Regions from separate parts of the Lysinibacillus sp. JK80 genome, predicted to be linked through region 2. Evidence: riboswitches for the same ligand, from Rfam matches in the RefSeq annotation. Region 2 holds a riboswitch; each other region holds the start of a gene.
What was found. Region 2 has a riboswitch for cobalamin ahead of HXV90_RS21245 (hypothetical protein). Riboswitches for the same ligand answer to the same signal wherever they lie in the genome.

Region 1: it holds a riboswitch for cobalamin, as region 2 does, so the genes downstream of both, cobT (nicotinate-nucleotide--dimethylbenzimidazole phosphoribosyltransferase) here and HXV90_RS21245 (hypothetical protein) in region 2, are expected to answer to the same signal.
Region 3: it holds a riboswitch for cobalamin, as region 2 does, so the genes downstream of both, HXV90_RS20480 (FecCD family ABC transporter permease) here and HXV90_RS21245 (hypothetical protein) in region 2, are expected to answer to the same signal.

The regions. Positions count from the first base shown of each region.
Region 1 is NZ_CP058997.1:1,859,083-1,866,564, reverse strand. It holds gene HXV90_RS09895 (glycerol-3-phosphate dehydrogenase/oxidase) at 1-296, shown strand, start outside; gene HXV90_RS09890 (alpha/beta fold hydrolase) at 300-1,217, shown strand; gene miaA (tRNA (adenosine(37)-N6)-dimethylallyltransferase MiaA) at 1,204-2,106, shown strand; gene hfq (RNA chaperone Hfq) at 2,204-2,434, shown strand; gene HXV90_RS09875 (rhodanese-like domain-containing protein) at 2,530-2,832, shown strand; gene HXV90_RS09870 (hypothetical protein) at 2,876-3,271, opposite strand; cobalamin riboswitch at 3,680-3,855, shown strand; gene cobT (nicotinate-nucleotide--dimethylbenzimidazole phosphoribosyltransferase) at 3,947-5,002, shown strand; gene HXV90_RS09860 (trimeric intracellular cation channel family protein) at 5,054-5,659, opposite strand; gene HXV90_RS09855 (methionine gamma-lyase family protein) at 6,001-7,254, shown strand; gene HXV90_RS09850 (MerR family transcriptional regulator) at 7,409-7,482, shown strand, end outside.
Region 2 is NZ_CP058997.1:4,238,160-4,245,641, forward strand. It holds gene HXV90_RS21230 (MATE family efflux transporter) at 1-1,179, opposite strand, end outside; gene HXV90_RS21235 (tyrosine-protein phosphatase) at 1,314-2,081, opposite strand; gene HXV90_RS21240 (ABC transporter substrate-binding protein) at 2,227-3,177, opposite strand; gene HXV90_RS21245 (hypothetical protein) at 3,161-3,718, opposite strand; cobalamin riboswitch at 3,877-4,074, opposite strand; gene HXV90_RS21250 (glutathione peroxidase) at 4,199-4,744, opposite strand; gene HXV90_RS21255 (hypothetical protein) at 4,825-5,379, opposite strand; gene ytvI (sporulation integral membrane protein YtvI) at 5,470-6,528, shown strand; gene HXV90_RS21265 (C40 family peptidase) at 6,691-7,482, opposite strand, start outside.
Region 3 is NZ_CP058997.1:4,079,953-4,087,434, reverse strand. It holds gene HXV90_RS20505 (NADPH-dependent FMN reductase) at 1-54, shown strand, start outside; gene HXV90_RS20500 (sensor histidine kinase) at 538-1,932, shown strand; gene HXV90_RS20495 (response regulator transcription factor) at 1,910-2,611, shown strand; gene HXV90_RS20490 (YdhK family protein) at 2,653-3,222, opposite strand; gene HXV90_RS20485 (biotin transporter BioY) at 3,326-3,922, opposite strand; cobalamin riboswitch at 4,076-4,262, shown strand; gene HXV90_RS20480 (FecCD family ABC transporter permease) at 4,409-5,455, shown strand; gene HXV90_RS20475 (heme ABC transporter ATP-binding protein) at 5,461-6,252, shown strand; gene dapF (diaminopimelate epimerase) at 6,305-7,162, shown strand; gene HXV90_RS20465 (DMT family transporter) at 7,244-7,482, opposite strand, start outside.

The DNA of each region.
Region 1 (7,482 bases), 2.3 Mb from region 2:
CCTTATTTGATCGGGTGAAATTTTTACATGAACATGGTAGTACAATGCCTCTTGCCTTACATGCGATGCTACTGTATGGCATTGAAGCCGAAATGGTCTATACACCAAGCGACTTCTTTATCCGTCGGACTGGTTTATTATACTTCGATATTGAAGCAGTAAAACTTTATAAACAGCAAGTGATTCAGGTGATGCAACAACGCTTAAATTATACAGAGGAGCAAAAAAATAGATATATTGCTGAATTAGAGCAAGCCATTAACGATGCAACAAATTTTGTGAAAGAAGGGGAGTAAGGGATGGAGCGTTATATTCAAATGTCGGATAAACAATTTGTCTTCACGCGAACATTGGAGCCTTCAACGCCATGTATTGGACATATTCACATTTTGCATGGCATGGCAGAGCACAGCGGTCGCTATTTAACATTTGCGAAAACACTCAACGCAGCAGGCTATGTTGTGACGATGCACGATCACCGTGGGCATGGTGAAACGGCAGCATATAATGGGACATTGGGCTTTTTTGCTGAAGAAAACGGCTTTGAGCGTGTAGTAAAAGATGCTCATGAAGTGATTACACAACTTCACGTACCATACGCTAATGTACCATTAATTCTCTTTGGCCATAGTATGGGTTCTTTCATTACTAGACGCTATATTCAATTATACGGAGAGCAAGTAGATAATGTTATTCTCTGTGGCACTGGAAATGTGACAGCCTTGCATGCTGTAGGAAATCTAGTAGCCAAGGCTTTAGCTAAGGGACTAGGAAAAGAAACTGAAAGTAAGCTGTTAAATCAATTGAGCTTTGGTAGCTTTAATAAGCAATTTCCTAATCCGAAGACTGCCTATGATTGGTTATGTTCAGTACAACAAGAGGTGGAAAAGTATATCGATGATCCCTATTGTGGCTTTATTCCAACGAATCAATTTTTCGTGGATTTAACAACTGGCTTTGCCACACTAAATCGTAAAAGAGAATTAGCAAAAGTAAGAAAAGACCTCCCTATTCTCTTGATTAGTGGCAGTAAAGATCCGGTTGGTGAACGGGGGCTAGGCGTTTACAAAGTTGCTGAACAGTTAGCAGCGGTGGGAGTAGAGGATGTAACGGTTTATTTATTCGAGGATAAACGACATGAAATTTTAAATGAAGACAATCAAGAAGCGGTCTTTCAAGTTTTATTACGGTGGTTAGAAAAATATGATAGAAACTAAATTGCAGCAGGCAGAGGTCGTAGCAATAGTAGGACCGACTGCCTCAGGTAAAACGGCATTAAGCATTGAACTGGCAAAAAAATATCACGGTGAAGTCATTAATGGTGATTCCATGCAAGTTTATAAAGGGCTCGATATTGGGACAGCTAAAATTACCGAAGAAGAGATGGAGGGCGTTCCTCATCATTTACTTAGCTTTTTAGAGCCTACAGAATCTTTTTCGGTAGCAGATTATCAAAAATTAGTACGTGCGAAGATCGCGGAAATACAAGCTCGTCAAAAATTACCTATAATAGTAGGAGGCTCTGGCTTATATGTACAAGCTGTCCTCTATGATTTCCAATTTACTGATGAAAAAGTAGATGAAGAAGCACGAAAAGCCTACTATGAGGAATTAGCAAAGCTTGGCCCTGAGGCAATGCATGACAAACTAAAACAACTAGACCCTCAAACAGCGGAGACAATCCATCCAAACAATACACGTCGTGTTATTCGTGCATTAGAAATGCTGGAATTAAGCGGTGTATCAAAAGCAGCTGAAGCGCAAAATCGAGGGGAAGTACCCCTTTACGACCATGTTATTTTAGGTCTAGGTCAAAACATGTCCCGTGACGTGCTATATGACCGTATTAATCGTCGTGTTGATTTAATGGTGGAAAATGGTCTTCTGCAAGAGGTGAAGGGATTATGGCAGCAAAATATCCGTGGAGTACAGTCTATACAAGCCATCGGGTATAAAGAATTATATGATTATTTAGATGGCAAATGTACCCTAGAGGAAGCCCTTGATAGCCTAAAACAAAATTCCCGTCGCTATGCAAAAAGACAGCTTACTTATTTCCGTAATAAAATGGATGTCCATTTTATTACGCCGGATGATCGATTATAAGAATAAAGAAAAATTTCTAAAAATTACTAATTGATAAATTGGTAGAACGTGCTACTATAGGAATGAAGAGGTAGAAAGTTAGTAGGGAGGCTATTTGATGAAATCAATCAATTTGCAAGATACGTTCTTGAACCAACTACGTAAAAACAGTGTTTTTGTAACTGTATTTCTGTTAAACGGATTTCAGTTAAAAGGGACTGTGAAATCATATGATAATTTTACAGTATTACTACTTGATGCTGAGAATAAGCAGCACCTAATCTACAAGCATGCCATTTCTACATTCGTACCAGCAAAACAAATAGAGTTTTTAGAGACAGAAGTATAATAAGTTTGTTAAACAGTTAGTGTTCTCACACTGGCTGTTTTTTTTGCTACAAGCTATAATGATAGTGGAATTTGATATTTTGGAGGACAAAGTTTATGAAAACAATGGAAACAACACAATTATTAGATCTGTTAGATGCAAATGAGGACCTATATATTATCGATGTACGTGAAGAGGATGAAGTAGCCCATGGCATGATCCCAGGTGCTCAACATATTGCACTCGGAACTATCCCTGAACGTTTAGAGGAATTAGATGTAGAAAAGCCATATATTATTGTATGTAAGGCTGGAGCTCGTTCTGCCAATGCGTGTGCTTACTTAGAGGCACAAGGATTTGATGTAACAAACCTTGAAGGCGGCATGCTGGCTTATGATGGAGAATTAGAATTTAAATAAATCATGAAAAAAGAAAGAGTATACACTCTTTCTTTTTTCATGATTATTTTTTCAAGGCATCCATGATAAAATTAAAATTCTCTTCAAAGTTTTTGTAGATATTAACATTTTTTTGTCCCTGCACTTTTGAAGCATAACTAGCAAAGTTTAGACCAGCTCCATAAATTTGTAGTGCTCCATTCGCCAAATCCCCTTTTTGGAGAAGCTCAATGCCATCTTTCAAGAAATTTTGACTCTCCTCGAAATGACACTCCGTAATGTATTTATCACCACTATGAAATAACTTTAAATTTTCTAGTATTTTATTTGCTGTCTCTTCACTGATCGAAGCGTCGATATTGATTAACAACTGATTGATCGGTTTTACGAGTTTGGCATAGAGGCTATCGTGCGTTTCACAGGTTTCAGCAATAGCGTTTCTTAATTGTTTTGTATTCATCGTATCTACTCCTAACTTTTCATCGTTTTACTATTGATACTTACCCTAATTTTAATCATAGAAATAATTTATGTTTACATTGAACAGATTATTAAGGTTTCAACTTTTATGTTCAACATTACTCAGTGAATTGGCAGAACATATGCTATGGAAGGTAGAGATGATGGAAAAGTCTGTAGTTTACTTGTTATGGCAATTGATTCAGTAATGGATTTTTGTACAAGCCGAGTGTTAGACATAGAGAATTCTAAAAAGCACTAATTATGGAAGACTAGGAATCAAGTGAAGGAATCATTTATTGTGACAAGCACTTGATAAGCTTATATTGGGAATACAGTATGTACTAAGTTAACACTCAAAAAAATTTTCCCTCTTGACACTAAAAAAGTTGTAAAGTAGATTTAACATAATTACATAAAAGCAATAGGTGCCCATTAGGGAGAATAGGGAATAAAGTGAAAAGCTTTAGCGGACCCGCCACTGTATAAGGGAATTTCATAGTGTATGCCACTAGCAAATTGCTGGGAAGGTACTATGAGGTGTTGAACTTGAGCCAGGAGACCTGCCTACATGCTATAGAAGATATAGATGATGGAAAAGTCTGTAGTTTATTTGTCATGACAATAAACTACAGACTTTTTATTTTGTCTTATGAGAACGAGAGGAGAAATAATCATGCAATTATTACAAGACACGATTCAAAACATTCAGGGGGCTGATATGAAAAGTATGGAGCAAGCTAGAAAGCGGATTGATGCGCTTTGTAAGCCCCCGGGTAGCTTGGGTAAACTAGAATCAATTGCCGTACAGCTCTCTGGTATAACAGGACAATTATATCCGACGGTCAACAAAAAAGTGATGATTGTCTGTGCTGCAGATCATGGTGTTTGCGAGGAAGGTGTAACCACGAATCCACAAGATGTTACGGTCTTTCAAACATTAAATTTTCCTAAGGGGGGTACAGGCGTTTGTGCGATTGCGGGGATTACCAATGCAAAGGTGGTCACAGTAGATGTGGGTGTAAAAGAAGATATTCCACTTGATGCAGGTGTCATTATTCATAAAATTAAATATGGTACAGATAACATGGCACATGGTCCAGCTATGGCCAAACAAGAAGCCATTCAATCGATAGAAGTAGGAATCCGTGTGGCCACTGAGGAAATCATAAAAGGTGCTGATGTACTTGGGACTGGAGAAATGGGCATCGGCAATACAACACCAAGTGCTGCGATATTAGCTGTTTTAACGGGATGCAACCCTATCGAAGTAACGGGGTTTGGTGCAGGAGTAGGCCAAGGAGGCATTGCCTATAAAGCGGCAGTTATTGAAAAAGCAATTACCTTAAATAAGCCTAATCCAAATGATGTTATTGATGTTCTGGCTAAGGTTGGAGGGTTAGAGATAGGGGCTATGACAGGTATTATTCTTGGCGCTGCTGCCCATCGTAAACCCGTTGTCATTGATGGATTTATTTCAACTATAGCAGCCCTCATTGCTTATAAGCTCGAACCAAAAGTAATCGATTATATCATTCCTTCCCATGCTTCAGAGGAACCAGGGGCAAAAATTGCCGCTGCCTTACTAGGCATTGAACCAATGTTGCACATGAATATGCGTTTAGGCGAAGGTTCTGGAGCAGCCTTAGCCTTTCCGATTTTAGATGCAGCTTGCTCGATGATGAAAAACATGGCGACTTTAGAAGAATCAATGCAGTTGTTAAAAAGATAAAAACAATAAAACAGCCAATGACTTAATTTTTGGTCATTGGCTGAATGGTGTTTATGCACGATTTAACTTTCGTAATGGCAAGCGCCACTTCATCATATAGGAAAGAATACGTAAAGCTGTAATCACTGCGAATAAAATATAAAGGAAAATGTCTCCTGTAAAAACCTCGAATCCGATTAGCAATCCTGCAAGAGCTGCCCAAACACCATAAACTTCATCACGGAGAACTAATGGTTTTCTTCTAGCTAATAAATCTCGTACAATACCCCCACCTGAACCTGTCAAAACAGCAGCTACAATGACTGCGCTTACTGGCATATCAAGCTTAACAGCATAGAGTGCGCCTTGAATAGCGAATGCTGATAAGCCAATCGCATCTGTGAAGTTACCCCAACGATGCCAATGTTGAATCAGATGATGCGGAAAAATAAAGAATATCGTAATCGCAGCAAGCGCTATTTGAAACATCATATCCTGTCCCCAAAGTGTTGTGACAGGTAGTCCAATGAGTAAATTTCGGATAGCTCCTCCACCAAAAGCAGTCACAATACCAAGTATATATACACCGAATAAATCGTATTCTTCTTCCATGGCAATAATTGCCCCAGAAATAGCAAAGGCAATTGTTCCTATAATACTAAAAACCTCCCAAGCCATCCCTTTCACCCCTTCTATCAATAAATAAACTTTATTAAAAGTTAAAAGACTTTTTACGTAACAGAATCTATGAATTTAATAGCCAAAATCGGTCATTAAATACGCATCTTGAAATGAGTCCGCACATTAGCTTAGCGTAAAATCCTCTTAGAAACAATAGGCAAGTTTTACAGGTGCACATACAAATTGATAAAATGTGATTAAAATAAAGAAAAACATTCGTCAAAAGCGTTCATATACCAGTAGTTGGTTAGGGAATTCTAGAGTGATTGAAGTCAATTTAGATAGTCAATAAATCTTACTGATTGAAATGCGAGACATTGTGAAATGGAGAAGAAAGAATGACGTTTACATCAAATTTATCAACAGAAACGCTATCGTTAGCGGCAAAAGTAGAGGAGCAAGTTCGGCCTTATCATGCCAATGTAGAAGAAATGGCGTTCTACAATCAGCAGAAGGTGCTAGCAGCTTTCAGAAAGCATCAAGTAAGTGATTATCATTTACACCCATCAAACGGCTATGGCTATGATGATGAGGGGCGCGATAATCTAGAGCGTGTTTATGCGGAGGTATTTGGTGCAGAGGCAGCCATAGTCCGACCACAAATTATTTCAGGCACACATGCAATCACGCTTAGTCTATTCGGTGTTTTGCGTCCTGGTGATGAGCTGCTTTATATTTCTGGGCAGCCATATGATACATTGCAATCCATTGTCGATGGTGGTGATAAAGATACAGGTTCACTGAAAGATTATAAAATCGGTTATCGACATGTGGATTTACTAGATAATCAGGTTATTGATTGGGCAGGTGTAGAAGCGGCCATTACAGCACAAACCAAAATGATTGCGATTCAGCGTTCAAAAGGCTATGCCACACGTCCATCTTTTACAATTGAAGAAATTGCAGAAATGTGTGTAAAGGTACGTAAAATAGCTCCGAAAGCTATTATTTTTGTAGATAACTGCTATGGCGAGTTTGTAGAGGCGCAGGAACCTACAGAGGTCGGGGCTGACTTAATGGCAGGATCACTCATTAAAAATCCAGGTGGAGGCTTGGCTAAAATTGGTGGCTATATTGCTGGACGCGCAGATTTAGTGGAGAAATGTGCCTATCGTATGACATCTCCAGGTATTGGAGCAGAAGCGGGGGCCACATTAAATACACTAGGTGATTTTTATCAAGGGTTTTTCCTGGCACCACATGTTGTATCGCAAGCACTAAAAGGGGCGATATTTACAGCTGCAATGCTTGAGGAAATCGGCATGAGCACTTCTCCGAGCTATCATGCGAAGCGTACAGATTTAATTCAATCAGTATCGTTCCAAACGGCTCAGCAAATGATTGATTTTTGTCGTGAAATACAAGCGAACTCACCGATAAATGCCCATTATGCTCCTGAACCAGCCTATATGCCAGGCTATGAAGATGATGTCATTATGGCAGCTGGAACATTTATTCAGGGGTCCAGCATTGAGCTAACAGCGGATGGCCCAATACGACCTCCATATACAGCATTTATCCAGGGGGGACTAACATATGAACACGTTAAATTTGCTATTTGCAGTGCGGTTCAAGCCATTCAAAAAGCATAACAAGACAATAGATAAAGCTTAAATATGAATAGTTTTTTACAATTTTTAATCGAATTGAAAAAAATAGTGCCAACCATGTTAGATAACCTTACATGGTTGGTTGACAGTAAAAAAATTTCGTTATATGATAAGCGGGTATTGGAGGAGGACTTAAATGAGTCGTGAAATTAGACGAACTATGCCGTTATTATCGATGAGTATCGTGATGCAATTAACAGAGCTTTCGGC
Region 2 (7,482 bases):
TAGAAAACCAATTTTCACAGGGAATCTAGCATCCCCAGAAGCGCGTAAAGAGTTAATGACAACGATATTCATTGTGCGACCAGTCTCTAGCAAAATACTTAATGCTAACACGGATGCCCCAATCTTAATGACTTCTGGATTATCAGTAAATACCTGCATAAGTGGCTTACGGAATAGCGTAACGACTGCGACCATAATAATCGTAAAAGCAAATGCTGCACGAACACTTTTCCATAGCTGATGATACGCCTCATCTTTTTCTCCTGCACCTACATGACGACCAATAATAATGGCTGTTCCTGTACCAATGGCAATTGCAAATAAATACGTAAACATCGAAATATTCATAGCATATTGTCGTGCTGCTAGTGTTTCTGCTCCTAAGTAAGTCGCATAATATAAAAAGATGATTTGGCAAAATTGATAAAGTACCTGTTCAAACGCAGATGGTAAACCAATGTTTAGTATTTTTCTCACATATTCCTTTGAATACTCAAAATAATATTGTAACTTTACGCGCACTTCCATTACCTGATACAGCAACCAGAAAAATACTAGGACAGCTAATCCGCGACTAATGACAGAGGAAATAGCCGCTCCTTTCACACCAAGCTCTGGTAAACCTAAATTCCCAAAAATAAGACCGTAGTTTAGCACAACATGTAAGACGTTCATGCCAAGCGAAACGTACATAGTTTGTTTTGTCCAACCATGTACACGAATAATTGCAGCGAGTGCATTAATAATAGCCTGTAGGAAAATAAAACTCCCAATGATGGCTAAGTAACTTTGTGCATAGTGGAGTACTTCTCCCTGCAAGTTCATCATTGTCATTAAATGTCTCGCAAAGAAGAAAAATAAAATACTCATTAAAAGCCCAACGACCAAATTCATCGTGACCGCTAACGCCGAGATCTTGGCCGCTTCAAAAAAGCGTTTGGAGCCTAAATACTGAGAAACAACAATAGATGCACCATTGCCCACTACCTCCAGAATCAAGATGGCAATATGGATATATTGATTGGCTGCACCTACTCCTGATACAGCATTATCTGATAAAGCACTGAGCATAAAAGTATCGGCTAGTCCCATCAACATAAATAGAAAAACTTCTAAGAAGATTGGCCATGTTAAATGGAATAGACTTAACTTATTTGTCTCTTTAATTGTGTCTGCCAATACTTTCACTTCTCCTATTTTTTCTTAAAAATCTATTGTATCTTATCACAAATATTCAGACTGTAAAGAGATTTATAGGAAGACAGCGCTTCCACATAAAAAATCCCTTTCACATCGTGTGAAAGGGCTCATTTTTAAATTAAGCAATAAGATTGTAATTGCTCTCGTTTTTCAATTGTTAGGCCAAATTCCTGCTCTAAAAACCCAGTCTTAGAACCATAGCGACGATCCATCGCATCCAATGCTGCTTGTAAATAGTCTTCACGGGCAGACATTAATGCATAAAATTGCTGTAGTTCTTGCTCATTATACTGATGCTGAATAGCCTGAGCCATTCGTTCTACCATTGGACGTAAATGTATATTAGTATCTAAATAATCCTCCATGATAGTCTCCTCAGGTACATCTAAAGCTAGTAAAATAAGTGCTCCTCCAATACCCGTTCGGTCCTTACCAACTGCGCAATGATGTACAAGACCTAGATTATTAGGATTTTGAATCGTTTGCATTAACTCTTTAAATGAAAGATTGTTAAAAGGCATTTGTGCATAAAAATCCCGAAACATCTCAGGGCTTACCACTTTATAGAAATCTCTACCACCAGCATTGGTCGGCATTTCAAAAGCATGATTACCCTTTGCTGGGATTTGTATATATTGAGCATGCGAGAACACTGGGTTAGGATTATGATACGCCTCATTGTTATCGCGATAATCAAAAATGGTTTTAATCCCTAACGTTTCAAATAGCTCTTTATCCGACAGTGTCATTTTTCCAAGGGCAGCTGAGCGGTAAAATAAACCGTTCTTTACCCTACGCCCATCTTTTGTTTTATATCCACCCATGTCTCGGAAATTATAGACTGCTTCAAATGGAATTACCTTTGTCTCTAATTGCTCCAATCACTACACCTCCTAAGATTATCAAGCATACTTACTTTTATTTTAAAGAACAAACTACATTAATTCCAATTTTCACGCTAGGTAATAAATTAAACCACATAAAAAATGCTAGCTGAATGGCTGACAGCTAGCATGGAAACATTTCTTATTTAAATAACTCTGGGTACACAGCCTTCGCTACTAATTCTACAGCTTCACCAATACGCGGACCAGGTCGATTAGAGATATCTGTATCAATGGACAATACCGCTTTGTTTTGAATAGCTTTCACAGTATTCCAACCATCTCGTCCAAGAATTTCTCCTATTGGATCTTCTGTATAGTTTACTGTTGTTAAAATAACATCTGGATTTTTCGCAATAACATCTTCCTCATTCACTTTTGCCCAGCTATTCAAGTCAGAAAAAACATTATTAACATTAGCTGCATCTAATATTTCTTGCTGGAAAGTGCTAGAGCCTGCTGTATATATGTCTGGCTTAGGGCTAACCTCTAAATAAACATTTTTCGGCGTTTTTACATCCTTCACCTTCGTTTGTACTTCAGCAATTTTCGCTTTAATCTCTTCGTTTAATTTATTTCCTTTATCAGCAACATCCATCACAGCAGCAATTTGTTCGATATCTCCATAAACATCGTCGAAAGTAGTAGCAGATTGAATAACAAACACTTTAATTCCTGCGTCCTCAAGCGGCTTTAGTGCATCCTTATCACCGATTGTATAAGCAATGACAACATCTGGCTTTAACGCTAAAATTCTTTCACTGTTAAAGTTCATAGTATCCGAGACACGTTCAATTTTTTGTGCTTCCTCTGGGTAAGTATCGTACTCAGTTGCTCCTACAATTTTATTGCCAACACCTAAAGCAAACAAAATTTCAGTATTACTTGGTTGTAAAGATACAACTGTTTTTGGTACTTCATTAAACTCTATTTCCACTCCACGGTCATCTGTCACTTTATAGCTTGTTTTCTCTGCTTGTTGTGTATCTTGCGAAGCATCTTTATTTTTTGTATCTTCAGCAGTGCCACAGCCTGCTAATACCAGTGCAAGTAAGAGCACTGGTAGCCATTGGAAATTAAATACTTTTTTCATTGTTATTCTCCTTTTTCTTTTTCATTGGGTAGGATTTACTAATAAACCGTATTTCCGCTATTCCAGCTTGCTGATTCATAAAAACAGCCATGACAAAACATACATTAGCTAATAAACCAAGGTAATCGAAAAGAATAGCAGGAACCTCTCGTTCTTCTGATACTTTGTGTAAAGTACGATATGATTTTTTTGCCTCACTGCGACAAAGATGTAAGGCTGAAGCTGCCTCTGTTCCTTGAGGTAAAACAAAACTTTGAATCTCTTCCTTCACATGGCGAACGTAAAAATCATAACGTTCACTTAACCAAGATAAATCCTCTTCAGTTACTGCTAATTTCCCACGAACTGAGCCATTCACATGATAAGCCATAGGTAACATAAGCAATAAATCCTCAGCAACAACTTGAACATCCTCTTTTTTTACCGCAGCTAATGCAACTCCTAGATGTGTTGTCAGGCTATCTGTTCGAATTTCAAAATCGACCGTTGAAGCTTTCTCACGCATAAATGGATAACAAGAATAACGGGCATCTTTTTTCACTTGCTTCCCCCCTATTTTCTATAATGAAAAATTCTTATTTGAAAGGCATAAAAAAGTCGCTCCTTTTTGCAAAGGAACGACAAAAATAACATAATGAGCCATCAAACTGGACAAAGCCTATGTATTTGCCGTATATCCTCCTAGCTTCCGAGAAGTTTTTATACGTTCAAATAAAGGTCGGTCTCCTGGCTTGTACAGTTCGTCACATGAAACGAATGTGTTATAAAGGACCTTCCCATCTTCTTTGAGACAGTGGTAAATCTTTATAATGGCTGCACTTACAGTTGCGGAAACAGCTCCGGTTTTTCACCGGATTCCCGATTATGCTAATTAGCACCTTTATTCTGCAAGAATATTTCATTTGTAAAGCAGTTTATCATATATGCTTCAGAAAAAATAGCTGTGCTCAGTTTTAAAATATAGCATTATTTCTACTTGAAGAGAAAACCCTAACAAATTTTTACATTATTAAGGAATTTACTATAATAGTGTTTCAATTGCTTTTTCAATATCGAGCTGTGAATCTGTTGGTTCAAAGCGTGCGACGGTCTTACCATTAGCATCTACTAGAAATTTTGTAAAGTTCCAGCGAATATTACGACCATCTAAAAAGCTTGGGGCAAGTTGAACAATTGCTTCTGCCAACATTTTCTCCTGCATACTTGCCTTCCCAAACTCTCGGTAATCCACTTCATGCTTTAAATAATTAAAGAGTGGATGGGTAGCCTCTCCATTTACCTGTACAAGCTCAAAAATCGGGAATGTGACCCCATAGTTTACCTTGCATAGATGCTTAGTTTCCTCCCCATCTTCAGGATTTTGATGGCCAAATTGATCACAAGGAAATCCAAGAACTACAAAATTCTCTTTTCCATATTTATCATACATTTTCTGTAAGTCTTCAAATTGATATGTAAATCGGCATTGGTTTGCCGTGTTAACAATTAACATTGTTTTTCCACGATATGTTTCCATTGATAAAATTTCGCCATTAGGCTTCCGAACTAGATAATTATAAATGCTCATGTATAATCCCCTTTTTTCATTCATTATAGTTGACTATTCTATCGTTCATCAAAGAATTTGCACAAAAAAACACCACCTCGCTACTTTGAACGGATGGCTGACTTATACTTCTTTTTATATTTAGCATCTTGTTCTTCATTAATTAAACGATGGGCAATATCTAATAATTTCGAGTCATTTGTTTGATCATATAACTTTTTAAATGACATAATAATATCCTGACGAATAAGAGATGGCTGTTTTTCATCTATACATGTTTGAAATCTTTTAGCTAGATACGATACAACCAAATCTCTTTGTACTGGGCCCGCCTGTCCAATTTTCCAAATTGCTTGTAATGCATGCCTTGCCGTAGCAGATTGTTCATCGTAAGTCACAGCCCAAATCTTTAAAAAATCCTCCAAGACCCTTTCTTCTGGATCACTTTTTGCAGCTAAAGCGCATAAAATTTGTGCAGCACGTGCACGAGAATAACCATTATTGTATGTAAGTGCTTTTATTAGCTGTTCCCAAACTGCATATGTCCAATCTACGGGTTCCTGCATAATTTTCATTAATTCCTCGTAAGATTCATATTGAATATCGCGATCATGCTCTGTTAGATTACTAAAAAGTTGCAAAATCTCTTTTTCCATAATTCATCCCTACCTTTATTGTTTCAGAACGTAATAAAATTTGATTTATGGTACACTTAACTTAATTTTTTTCGCAAAGAAGGTGAGTTTATGAATAGATTTAATGCTAGGAAATTGATTTTTCGGTTGATTGTGATAATATCACTACTTCTAGCTGCCTATTTTGTTATCCCAGTGTCCATGCCTTTAATACTTGCTGGGATTAGTGCATTTTTCTTAGAACCAATTGTCATGTTCTTTAAACGGAAATGGAAAATGTCACGGAAAATAGCAGTTGCTTTTATTTACATAGTGAGTGTTATTGTTATATCTATTATTTGTTATCTTTCTATTACACAAATAATGACACAAATAATTTTACTATCTAAGCAAGCTCCCTATTATATTTCCAAGCTATCAGATATGTGGCTTCATATGCAAGAAAATATTTCTAAATACACAGAAGACTTTCCACCTGAAGTAAGTGCTTCGCTTCAAAAAACCACTATGGATTTCATAAAGAAAGTCGAAGAATCCTTTTTAAGCTTCTTTAATTATAGCAAAGTTTCTGCCTTCTTTTCAGAGATACCCAGCCTATTTATCAGTCTTCTCGTTTATATGATTGCGCTATTCCTATTTATGCTTGATTTGCCTAAGTTAAAGCAAATCACTTATAAATATTTAAAGCCCAATACAGCAAAGAAGATAAAAATTATTTTAAATCGCTTAAAAGATGCAACATTTGGCTATATGAAGGCTCACTTATTTGTAAGCTTTATTATTGGAGGCGTCACACTCATTGGACTGCTATTAATCCAACCGAAATATGCAGTAACAATGACGATTATTATCTGGTTAATAGATATTGTACCATTCCTAGGCTCTATCATTATTCTAGCGCCATGGGGACTTTACCACCTGTTGATGGGAAACACCTCTATAGCTGTAAAATTATTCATCTTAGCTGCTATTTTACTTATTATTCGTCGAGTAGTCGAGCCTAAATTAATGGGAGATCATATCGGTTTATCCACTTTACCAACATTAATTTCCATGTTCATAGGTCTACAGTTATTTGGTATTATCGGTTTACTTGTCGGCCCATTCGTTATTATTTTCTTTATTGCCTTGAAAGAGACAGGTGTCATCAAAGTAAATTTTAAAATTTAATATCAATTTAGTATGCAGGAAAGTCTCTTTTCAAGAATAGAAGTAGTCGTCTTGTTTCTTTTGAAAGAATAGCATTCCAAAAACAAAAAAGGTCATCTTTGTATATTTTTCTCTACAAAGATGACCTTTTTCTTATCTCAACCGTCTATATATTAGTGAGGCCTATTGAATACGTCCAAAGCCTACTAAGTATTGATTCCACCAATCAAGTGATTCAATTACGACACCATTGTTTTGAGCGTCGATCATTGTGTTATTACCTAAATAAATACCTACGTGTGCTACACCTGAACCATAGCTGAAGAACACTAAGTCCCCAACGCGTGCTTCACCTGCTGAAATGCGTTGTGTTGCTAAATATTGTTGTGATGCTGTACGAGGTAAAGAAACACCCGCTTGCTTATATGACCATTGTACAAGACCTGAACAGTCAAAACCTGTTGATGGGTTGCTACCACCCCAAACATAAGGACGTCCTAGGAATTGTTTAGCTGTTGAAATGGCATCTCCTGAAGAAACAGTGCCAGCTCCTGAACCAACAATAATTTTTTGTGGTTCGCCTCCACCATTATTTTGAGTTGCTTGTACAACTGGTGTAGCAGCTTGAAGTGCACGTAAACGAGCTGCCTCTTCTTCAGCTGCTTTACGCTCCGCTTCTAAACGTTCTTCTTCTTGTTTCGTTGCAATTTCAGCTTTTAATGCAAGTGATTTTGCTTCGTTCTCAGCTTTCTTCACTTCCATTTCGCTTTCTTTTTGCTGAAGCTCTTGGAATTGTTTTTGAAGTTCCTTTTGTTTTTCATCTAATGTAGCTTTTTGTTGCTCTAAGCTTGCTTTATCTGCTTCCTGTTGATCCACTAATTCTTGGTCAGCATCCATTAATGTTTTCACCGCTACGACACGATCCATTAAATCTGCAAAGCTTTTTGCCTCAAGCACTACGTTTAAATAAACACC
Region 3 (7,482 bases), 160 kb from region 2:
TTCCTTGACGTAGTTATTGATAATTTCTTAAGTTGGGCAAAAAAATACGTTTAATTAAAATCTAACCCATAAGTATACAATATACTTATGGGTTATGTTGTTGGAAAAAAGAGGATGTCACTAGCGAAAAAAGCCCTTTTGTTAAGGCGAATGGTTGATTTCGGTTCCGCTAGCGTCCGATGAGCGCTTCCCTCAATTCCGTTCCTCTAGGATCTACTCTGTGACGCTAGCTCCTCTCTAATCAACCATACATCAAGAGATTATTTTTCATATTAGCAGTAACGGATAAAATAGCCCATTAGAGAAAGGATAGGCACTTGGAGAAGTGATTAGTTACCCATAAAATCTTTGCTAAGATGGTAATTCTTGTGAAACAGCAAGCCTTTTTCATACAAATTCTAATGAATGTTCAATAGTATGACCCATAGGTATACAATATACTTATGGGCATTTTTTGTTTGGAAAGATGCTACTTCTGCATGAAATCTTCACACTTTCAAGATATACTTTTAAGAAATTCTAAAATGGTGGTTATGGATGAGAAAATTATCATTAAAGCTGGGCATTATCTTCTTCATCACATTGTTTTGTATTGAAACCTTTATGATGTTTTTTTTGCATGTTTCCCTGACGAATTCTAGAGTGGAAGAGGAACTAGAGCGTTTACAAGCGATAGGAAATTCACATCGTACTATATTAGAACAGAACTTCAATAATGAAACACTAGCACATGTCGTTCTTATGGAATCAGAAGCAAGTACAGATGTCGTGGTGACTGACCATTTCGGGACAATCCTTGCATCCTCACAGCCACATCAAGAAATCAGTGATCTGATTCGTGAAATAGAGGGGGAAATACCTTATGAAGGAAGGGTTTTACAAGACAATTGGCAAGAAGTTAAAGCAATTGCGACTATAAGCCCTATTCAAAATCAGCAAGGAACGATTGGCTATGTATTTATGTTTCAAAATACCGATTCCATCCATGCATTAATGAAACGGCTGAATAAGCATTTTCTCATCGTGGGTATTGTATCTGGTCTAGTCAGTATTGCAGTCATTGTTGTTCTATCTCGTAAGCTGGCTAAGCCACTTATTCAAATGAAAGAGGCTACATTGAAAATGAGTAAGGGTGATTTTACAGTTGCTCTTTCTACGAATGGAAAAGATGAGCTTGGGGATTTATCAAATGCTATCCAGCTTTTATCCAATGATTTAAATCATCTAAGGCAAGAGCGTAAGGAGTTTTTATCAAGTATTGCACATGAGCTTCGTACACCGCTAACTTTTATTAAAGGCTATACAGACATTCTTGCTAAACGGGATTTAACAGGGCAAGATCGTCAAAAGTATTTAGCTATTATAATAGAAGAAACAAATAGACTTTCTAGATTAATCAAAGATTTATTTGATTTAGCGAAAATGGATGAAAACTCATTTGTAATTGAAAAACATTGCTTACATTTAGAGCCGTTTTTTACAAGCATTGAAGAAAAATTAAGTCCCGCTTTTCAAGATAAAGGTATCTATTTAGTTGTACGTTGTGATAATGGCTTAACACTATGTGCAGATGAAGCAAGACTTGAGCAAATTCTGATTAATCTATTAAATAATGCATTAATCTATTGTGCACCAGGAGATATGACTACAGTCACTGTAAAACAAGACAGTGGAATTTTAAGCATCATCGTTGAAGACACAGGGAAAGGAATTCCAAAGAAGGATTTACCGTATATTTTTGATCGGTTTTATCGAGTGGAAAAATCACGTAGTCGTGCTTTAGGTGGATCTGGACTTGGGCTTGCTATTGTCAAGGAGCTTGTACAAGCACATGGGGGAGAAATAAAGGTTAGAAGTGAAATAAATAAAGGGACTACTTTTGAATTATCATTTAAAGGAGTAGAAACGAATGAAAACGATTTTATGCATTGATGATGAACCAAGAATGTTAGATTTATTAACCCTTTATTTGGAACCACTATTTATTTGTAGAGCAATGTCTTCTATACAAGAGGCATTGGATTTTTTAGAAGAAGAGCATGTGGATTTAGTTCTTTTGGATATTATGATGCCAGAGATGGATGGGTGGCAGGTTTGCCAGGAAATTAGGAAGTTTTGGGATGTTCCTATCATTATGCTTACTGCAAAAGGAGAACACGCTGATATTGTAAAAGGTTTAAATCTTGGTGCTGATGACTACGTTTTAAAGCCTTTTGATGAGGAAGAATTGTTAGCACGCATACATGCTGTATTAAGAAGAACGATATCTGAAGAAAAAGTGATTAACTTTGAAGGGCTTTGTTTAGATAGAGAGTCCTTTGAAGTATATTTTCAACATAAGGCAATTCCATTAACACCAAAGGAATTTGCCATGCTCGCCCTATTTTTAGATTATCAAAATAGAGCATTTTCTAGGGAACACCTTATACATGCCGTTTGGGGATATGATGTAACGATTGAAGATCGTACCATTGATTCACATGTACGTAATTTACGAGAAAAATTAAGAAAAAGTGGTTTTCCGGCGGATGATTACTTGCAAACCGTTTGGGGCATTGGCTATAAATGGCATAAGTCTGCAAAGAGAAAGCAAATGGAACATAAAAGCTAGAAATTAACCTCTACCAGAATTGAAGGTAGAGGTTATTTCTATTATTTTGGACTAAGCTCTTCTTCTGTTACCCATTTATGATTTGTTACAGCTTCACCACTTGTAGTGGAAGTATAATCAACCATATATACAGTTGTTTGCACAGCCTCGTCAATAAGGACAGTTGCATTTTCCATACCTTCCATATGTGTTGCGTCCGTTTTTACTTCTGTTCCAGGAGCCAGTGGTGCTTCTTGTGGGTCAATTAATTCTTCATGAATTACCCACTTATGCTTTTCTATTCGCTTTCCACCAGATGTAGGCTCATAGGAAATAACATAGGCAGTTGTAGTATAGGCACCTACTATTGTTGCTTCGGCCCCTTTCATACCTTCCATATGTCCATCTGTAATAATGGCTGTGCTTCCTATAGGAAATTTCGGATTTTCAGCTTTTTTTAACGTTACTGGTACTTCGCCAGAACTTGAATGGTTCATTGTAGAATGATCCATTTCTTCAGCAGCTTCATTAGAAGTGGACGCAGGTTTTGTTTGATCCTCTGTACAAGCCGATAAACTAATTAGAGCGACTACTGATAATAGTCCGACTGACCATCTTTTATTGAATTTCATATGATATCCTCCTCACTATGTGCTCCTAATGTAGCAAATAAATGTGCAGAAACGATGGATATAACCTATGAAAAACATTTCTTTAGTCTGGCGGGGAGATATGCTATTGAATGGGCATGATCTTCAATGTTTTTTGTAATCTATGGGCGAAGATACCAGCAAAAATAGCTAAAATAATATCTTTTGGTAGTGGAGGAATCATCCAAAGCCAAACGAGCTTATATGAAAAATTCTCTGGCGCACTTGCCCATAGCTTATAGGCAAAAAACATCCAATTTGTTCCTATCAAATAATTTATAGCCGTTGCTACCAAAGCAGCTACGATAAAACTTTTCTTTGTTCCGCTTCGTTCTACGATCAACCCCGCAACAAATGCCGCAAATATAAATGTAATAATAAACCCAAAGGTAGGGCTTAAAATTTGGCCAATTCCACCACCGAAACGAGCAAAGACAGGAGCTCCTGCCAATCCTACGCACATATAAATTGTGCAGGCGAGCGCACCTTTTCTACTACCAAGAATAAGCCCTGCTAAAATTGCAAAGAAGGTTTGAAGCGTAATGGGTACACCACCAACTACCATAAAAGGTGCAAAGGAAGTGATATTAGCACCCACCATCATTAACGTTGTAAATAATCCAATGTAGGTAATGTCAACAGTTCTTAACTTATGGTGACTATGTTGTGTAACAGTTGCCATGATTTCACCTCGTTTTATAAGTTATTACTGCTAGTGTAAAAAACGAATGTATTTGTGTCAACCTTATTATTTAAATAAGTTAACTCAATTGTTGGATTAAATTGAAGTAGACTATCTATCTATAAAAATGTATGATAGAACCGTCACAATTTTATAACTTCAAATACTATTGGTGTGACATTTTGAATGTCACTTAAAAGGGAAGTCGGTGGAAGTCCGACGCTGTCCCGCAACTGTAACGAGGAATCCTATAATATGATTTGCCACTGTTTAAGAATGGGAAGGCAATTATAGGATAGTGAATCGAAGCCAGGAGACCTGCCATTTAGTAATACCTGTAATGCCCACGAGGATGCAAGCAATTACGGACAATAGCTGGATATTTTTCTGACTTTGTTTAATCTTGGGTATTTCTATGCGCATTTTCGCATGGGATACCTTTTTTTATTGCTTCATTCATCAATATTCAGTAGGAGTTTAAAACAGATGAATAAAAAATTTATGTTATTTTCCTTCGTACTTTTCATGGTATTAATTGTTTCAATGACCTTTGCTGTAATGGTTGGCTCAGTTTCAGTTACACCGTTATATGTATGGAAAGTTATTCTTTCTAAAATTCCTTTTATACAAAATTCGATCGAGCAAGATTGGAGTCGCTCTCAGGAAATCATCATCTGGCAAATAAGAGCACCTCGTGTTTTGCTAGCTGTGATAGTAGGAGCGGGGTTAGCTATTGCAGGGGCAGCCATTCAGGCACTAGTACGTAATTCTATTGCAGACCCGTATATTCTAGGGATTTCTTCAGGGGCAGCTGTCGGAGCTACTTCTGTGATTATTTTAGGAGCCTTTTCATTTTTAGGTATTTACGCTCTTTCAGTATCCGCATTCCTTGGTTCATTACTTGCCATTGCACTTGTCTTTTTCTTATCACGTGTTGGGGGACGTGTCTCTATTTTCCGCTTGCTATTGGCAGGCATGGCTGTGTCCTTTATCTTAACGGCTATCTCTAACTTTATTTTAATGATGTCAAAGCAAGAAGGGGCCTTAAAGGCTGTTATGTTTTGGATGCTAGGTAGTTTAGCTGGAGCCAAATGGAATAATATTGTGATTCCAGCTTTCGTATTTTTTATTGTATTTGGGCTACTGTGGCTACACTATCGCAATTTAAATTTATTATTACTAGGAGAAGAGGCGGCAGTGACATTAGGCGTTAATCTTCAGCAATTCCGTATTCAGTTAATACTACTAGTATCTCTATTAACAGGTGTGCTTGTCGCAGTTAGTGGTTCTATAGGATTTGTGGGATTGATTATTCCCCATATTGTGCGTTTAATTGTGGGCTCAAACTATAAATACGTAATACCTATCAGTGCTTTAATAGGTGGAATATTCTTAGTGTGGGCAGATGCTTTTGCTCGAATTATTATTGCTCCTCAGGAAATGCCAATTGGTATTATTACAGCTTTTTGTGGAGGACCATTTTTCATTTGGCTTCTCCGTCGTAACAACTATTCTTTCGGTGAAGGAGATTAACTTCCATGACATTAGAAGCGAAAAAAGTATCATTCTCCATTTACGATCAGCGTATACTGCATGATGTAAGCATTCAAATAAAAGAAAAGCAATTTGTTGGATTAATTGGTCCTAATGGGAGCGGAAAATCTACATTGTTAAAAAATATGTATCGTCTCCTAAAACCTGAAAGTGGATCGGTAGTATTAAATGAGCAAGATATATTAAAGCAATCAAGTAAAGCAATTGCGAAAAATTTGGCTGTTGTAAGCCAAGAGACACCCGTATTATTTGATTTCACTGTGCATGATTTAGTCAGTATGGGAAGAACCCCACATAAAAAGCTGTTAGAGCTTGATCAAGAGAAAGATTTTCAAATTGTTAAAGAGGCTCTTAGACAAACGGGCATATCGCATTTAGAGAAACGAAGCTTTAGTTCGCTTTCTGGTGGCGAGAAAAAACGTGTCATGGTTGCAAGGGCACTCGCTCAACAAGCACAGATATTAATATTAGATGAGCCGACGAATCATTTAGATATTCAACATCAACTTCAACTTATGGATTTAATTCAGACTTTGCATTTAACCGTAGTAGCAGCTTTACATGATTTGAATATTGCTGCTATGTATTGCGATCAAATTTACGTTTTACAGCAAGGGCGAATAGTTTGTCATGGTACACCAGAGGAAGTACTTACGCCAACAGTGCTGCAAGATGTATTTGGTGTTTTTGCGGATATTCAAATACATCCAATGACAGGGAAGCCGTATCTTACATATGTTCCTGAACAGTTCACGAAGGGGTTTAGCCAAATATAGAAAAGTTTCATCTTCTATTAGATACATAAAACATCCTTTAAGGAGTGACTGTATGCAAATAGCCTTTACGAAAATGCATGGTATTGGCAACAGCTATATCTATCTTGATCTTTTCCAACATGATTACAAGGAAGATATCTTTTGTGAATTGGCTCAAAAAATGGCCAATGTCCATACTGGTATTGGCTCAGATGGATTGATTATTATCCAACCCTCTAAAATTGCTGACTGTGGTATGCGTGTATTTAATAAAGATGGATCTGAGGGGACAAATTGTGGTAACGGTCTTCGCTGTGTTGCTAAGTATATTTTTGAACGTCATATTGTACGACAAGAGCTAATTACGATTGAAACGAAATCCGGGATTATGCTGGCACAGGTAGTGGTGCAAGACAATCGTGTAATAGAAGTGATTGTCGATATGGGCAAACCTCTCTTATTGCGCAAAGACATTCCGATGTTAGGAAACCCAAATGAGCTTGTCATCAATGAGATATTTCCTTTACCCCAACACTCTCTTTTGGTAACAGCTTTGTTTTTGGGCAATCCGAATACTGTAGTTTTTGTGAATGCGATCGAGCAAGCACCATTAAGAACATTAGGCGGTATTATAGCAAACGATATGAGATTTCCTTATCGTTGCAATGTTGAGTTTGTAGAGGTTGTTCATGAGAAGGCATTAAAATGCTGCGTTTGGGAACGAGGTTCGGGTATAACAGAGGCATGTGGGACAGGTGCTTGTGCAGCGGTAGTGGCTGCTATATTAAATGGTTTTTGTCAGAAGGAAGAAGAGATAGTAGTCCAACTTAGGGGCGGTGACTTAGTCATTCGATGGGCTGACAATGACCATATCTGGATGCGTGGACCTGCAGAATTTATAGCGGATGGTATTTATGAATTTTTATCTTAATTACTCCCATTTCATGCCATTTTAAATAAATGAATACAGGACGCCTCCGATTTAAGAGTGGCGTCCTATATTGTAAAGCCATTAAGATACTGCTTTTAAGCCTGCTACACCTATGATAATTGCTATGATACTGATAATACGTGATAGATTTTTAGATTCGCCAAAGAAAATGATATTTACGAGTACAGCTCCAACAGTACCAATTCCTACCCAAACAACATAGGCAATGCTTAACTGCAAATAGTTGAAGGATGCATATAAAAGGGCAAAAGACACACCAAAACCACCAATATATAACATTAAGTTTCGTAATGTTTTAT